One region of the Streptomyces sp. NPDC002328 genome, then DNA from elsewhere that is predicted to be linked to it. Evidence: predicted binding sites of a transcription regulator. Region 1 holds the regulator's gene; the other holds the start of a gene.

Region 1 (2,400 bases):
AGGCCGAGGAGGCGGTCGAGGGCGGCCGGCCAGTGCGAGGAGACGGCGTCCGGGCCGGCCTGGGGTTCGCCGGACTCCTCGACCAGATCGCCGCAGAAGACCACCGCCGGCGAACCGGGGACCAGCACCGCCAGGTCGTGCGCGGTGTGGCCGGGCCCCACGTTCGCCAGCAGGACCTGCCGGCCGCCGCCCATGTCGAGCGTCCACTCCCCGCAGACCAGCCGGCGGGGCCGCACCAGGGTGTCCACGGCCTCCGTCGCCGCCGCCTCGTCGAGCCCGTTGCGCACCGCGTCCGCGTGCAGCTCCGCCCGCTCCCCCGCGAGCACCGACTCCGCGCCCACCGCCGCGAACACCTCCGCGCCCGCGAACGCCGCCGCCCCGAAGACATGGTCGAAATGGGGATGCGTGAGCGCGAGATGAGTCACACGGCGACCGGCGAGCCGCTGCGCCTCGGCGCGCAGCCGCGTCCCCTCCTCAAGGCTCGATCCCGCGTCCACGAGCAGTGCCGCCCCGGTCCCCACGACCAGCCCCGCCGTGCAGTCCCAGCCCGGCAGCCGGCGCCGTCCGACCCCCGTCGCGACCTGCTCCCATCCCAGCTCTTCCCAAGTCACCGTCATACGGCGACGCTAGCGGTGACGACCCCGCCGGACAGCACGCGACCGGACCGACCTTGCCCCCCGCGTACCCCACGGCCGTACACTGGGCCGGGGAACGCTGGCACTCGTATGTGAAGAGTGCCAGGCGAGGCGCTCAGGGGACGAACGACTGGAGGTGTGCGCGGATGCTGAGTGAACGACGGCTCCAGGTACTGCGCGCCATCGTCCAGGACTACGTCGGCACCGAGGAGCCGGTGGGCTCCAAGGCGCTCACCGAACGGCACAACCTCGGCGTCTCCCCGGCGACGGTCCGCAACGACATGGCCGCCCTGGAGGACGAGGGGTACATCGCCCAGCCGCACACCAGCGCCGGGCGCATCCCCACCGACAAGGGCTACCGGCTGTTCGTCGACAAGCTGGCCGGCGTCAAGCCGATGACCGCGCCCGAGCGGCGCGCCATCCAGAACTTCCTCGACGGCGCCGTCGACCTCGACGACGTCGTGGCGCGGACGGTACGGCTGCTCGCGCAGCTCACGCGGCAGGTCGCCGTCGTGCAGTACCCGTCGCTGACGAGGTCCACCGTGCGGCACGTGGAACTGCTGTCGCTCGCGCCCGCCCGTCTGATGCTCGTGCTGATCACGGACACCGGACGGGTCGAGCAGCGGCTGGTGGACTGCCCCGCGCCGTTCGGCGAGGCCTCGCTGGCGGATCTGCGCGCCCGGCTGAACAGCCGGGTCGCGGGCCGCCGGTTCACGGACGTGCCGCGTCTGGTGGAGGATCTGCCGGACGCCTTCGAGGCGGAGGACCGCGGCACGGTCTCGACGGTGCTCTCCACCCTGTTGGAGACCCTCGTCGAGGAGAACGAGGAGCGGCTGATGATCGGCGGCACCGCCAATCTCACCCGCTTCGGACATGACTTCCCTCTCACCATCCGGCCCGTCCTGGAGGCCCTCGAGGAGCAGGTCGTGCTCCTCAAGCTCCTGGGCGAGGCGGGGGATTCGGGCATGATCGTGCGGATCGGTCACGAGAACGCCTATGAGGGGCTCAACTCCACTTCCGTGGTGTCGGTCGGCTACGGTTCGGGCGGCGAGGCAGTCGCCAAGCTCGGCGTGGTCGGACCGACCCGCATGGATTACCCGGGAACGATGGGAGCGGTACGCGCAGTGGCACGGTACGTCGGACAGATCCTGGCGGAGTCGTAAGTGGCCACGGACTACTACGCCGTTCTCGGCGTGCGCCGCGACGCGTCGCAGGAAGAGATCAAGAAGGCCTTCCGGCGGCTCGCCCGCGAGCTGCACCCGGACGTCAATCCGGATCCGAAGACCCAGGAGCGGTTCAAGGAGATCAACGCCGCTTACGAGGTGCTGTCGGACCCGCAGAAGAAGCAGGTCTACGACCTCGGCGGCGACCCGCTCTCGCAGGCCGGCGGCGGTGGCGCGGGCGGCTTCGGGGCCGGTGGCTTCGGCAACTTCTCCGACATCATGGACGCCTTCTTCGGCACGGCGTCCCAGCGGGGGCCGAGGTCGCGCACGCGGCGCGGCCAGGACGCGATGATCCGGCTGGAGGTGGACCTCGAGGAGGCCGCCTTCGGCACGACCAAGGACATCCAGGTCGACACGGCGATCGTCTGCACCACGTGCAGCGGCGAGGGCGCGGCTCCGGGCACCACCGCCCAGACCTGTGACATGTGCCGCGGTCGCGGCGAGGTGTCGCAGGTGACGCGGTCCTTCCTGGGCCAGGTCATGACCTCGCGGCCCTGCCCGCAGTGCCAGGGCTTCGGCACCGTGGTGCCCACGCCGTGCCC
Region 2 (2,400 bases), on a different contig from region 1:
TGAGCGCGGTACAGTTGGGGAACCGGACCCTGATCCGTTGATCCGGAGCCTTTGATTTCTGCCTTACGCCCGACAAGAAGTAGCCAAAGTGTGCGCCACTTTTGCGGCTTTTGTAACGTTTGCGGGGCCCGATTTGCCCCGGATTCGGGCGAATTCTCATTACATTCCGGGCCGTGTGCGTCCAGAATTCTCGTCCGATTGACCTGTTGCAGACGGCAGTTGGACAGATACATTCAGCCGCGGTCGACGCGTTCCGGCGCACGCCCCCAACCAACTGGGGGGTGAGGTCTGACCCGGATCCGCGAAGTGTGGATCTGTGCAAGGGCCAGTAATAGGGGAGTTAGGCATGGCTCAGGGCACCGTCAAGTGGTTCAACGCGGAGAAGGGGTACGGCTTCATCGCGGTCGACGGTGGTGCGGATGTTTTCGTCCACTACAGCGCGATCCAGATGGACGGATACCGCACCCTGGAAGAGGGTCAGCGGGTCGATTTCGAGATCTCGCAGGGCCAGAAGGGGCCGCAGGCGGACATGGTCCGGCTCGCGGCCGGCTGAGGCACGCGCCGACTGAGCGACGTTCTTCTGCACATCTTCGAAGGGCTCGCACCTCCCGGGGTGCGAGCCCTTCGGCCTGCCCGCGGCACGGCGCGCCCGGTGATCGTCCGCGCGCGACGCGCACCGGTGATCACCTGCGGATCCCTTCGAGTCGCTTGCACTCGCCTAGGCAGAGTGCTAATCATTGGCGTTAGCACTCTGAAGGTGAGAGTGACAACGAAGGACCGGGTCGGTGAGGCCCGCAGGCCGGGTGGGAAGGAACCACGAGGCCGGCGAGCCGTCCGTCGCGGGCGCGGGCGCGGTCCGAAGGAATCACCCCCAGTCCTGGAGGGACCACTTCACATGGCCAAGATCATCGCGTTCGACGAGGAGGCGCGGCGCGGCCTCGAGCGCGGCATGAACCAGCTCGCGGACGCCGTGAAGGTGACGCTCGGCCCCAAGGGCCGCAACGTCGTCCTCGAGAAGAAGTGGGGCGCCCCCACGATCACCAACGATGGTGTCTCCATCGCCAAGGAGATCGAGCTCGAGGACCCGTACGAGAAGATCGGCGCCGAGCTGGTCAAGGAAGTCGCCAAGAAGACGGACGACGTCGCCGGCGACGGTACGACCACCGCCACCGTTCTCGCCCAGGCCCTGGTCAAGGAGGGCCTGCGCAACGTAGCCGCCGGCGCCAACCCGATGGCCCTCAAGCGCGGCATCGAGAAGGCCGTCGAGGCCGTCTCCGGTGCGCTGCTCGAGCAGGCGAAGGATGTCGAGACCAAGGAGCAGATCGCCTCCACGGCCTCCATCTCCGCCGCCGACACCCAGATCGGCGAGCTCATCGCCGAGGCCATGGACAAGGTCGGCAAGGAAGGCGTCATCACGGTCGAGGAGTCCCAGACCTTCGGTCTGGAGCTGGAGCTCACCGAGGGCATGCGCTTCGACAAGGGCTACATCTCGGCGTACTTCGCCACCGACATGGAGCGTATGGAGGCCGTCCTCGACGACCCGTACATCCTGATCGCGAACTCCAAGATCGCCAACGTCAAGGACCTGCTCCCGCTCCTGGAGAAGGTCATGCAGGGCGGCAAGCCGCTGCTGATCATCGCCGAGGACGTCGAGGGCGAGGCTCTGTCGACCCTGGTCGTCAACAAGATCCGCGGCACCTTCAAGTCCGTCGCGGTCAAGGCCCCGGGCTTCGGCGACCGCCGCAAGGCGATGCTGAACGACATCGCCATCCTCACCGGCGGCGAGGTCATCTCCGAGGAGGTCGGTCTCAAGCTCGAGAACACCTCCCTGGACCTCTTGGGCAAGGCCCGCAAGGTCGTCATCACCAAGGACGAGACCACCATCGTCGACGGCGCCGGTTCCTCGGACCAGGTCGCGGGCCGCGTGAACCAGATCCGCGCCGAGATCGAGAACTCCGACTCCGACTACGACCGCGAGAAGCTCCAGGAGCGCCTGGCGAAGCTCGCGGGCGGCGTGGCCGTCATCAAGGCCGGCGCCGCCACCGAGGTGGAGCTCAAGGAGCGCAAGCACCGCATCGAGGACGCCGTCCGCAACGCGAAGGCGGCCGTCGAGGAGGGCATCGTCGCCGGTGGCGGCGTGGCCCTGCTCCAGGCCTCCACGGTCTTCGAGAAGCTGGACCTGGAGGGTGACGAGGCGACCGGCGCCAACGCCGTGAAGCTCGCCCTGGAGGCCCCGCTCAAGCAGATCGCCGTCAACGGCGGCCTTGAGGGCGGTGTCATCGTCGAGAAGGTGCGCAACCTGCCCGTCGGCCACGGCCTGAACGCCGCGACCGGTGAGTACGTCGACATGATCGCCGAGGGCATCATCGACCCGGCGAAGGTGACGCGCTCCGCGCTTCA

Evidence for each region. Region 1 encodes HrcA, which represses chaperone genes, less so after heat shock. Its sites were predicted from a motif close to TTNGCACTCNGNNNNNCNGAGTGCNAA; they were not measured.
Region 2: a site for HrcA is predicted at 708-734, ahead of groL (chaperonin GroEL). Genes of this name have one in related genera too.

Annotation. Positions count from the first base shown of each region.
Region 1 covers NZ_JBIARQ010000001.1:893,176-895,575, reverse strand. Annotated here, with positions in the region: gene ACFYX4_RS03990 (MBL fold metallo-hydrolase) at 1-617, opposite strand, end outside; gene hrcA (heat-inducible transcriptional repressor HrcA) at 782-1,798, shown strand; gene dnaJ (molecular chaperone DnaJ) at 1,799-2,400, shown strand, end outside.
Region 2 covers NZ_JBIARQ010000003.1:450,460-452,859, reverse strand. Annotated here, with positions in the region: gene ACFYX4_RS11745 (cold-shock protein) at 347-553, shown strand; gene groL (chaperonin GroEL) at 896-2,400, shown strand, end outside.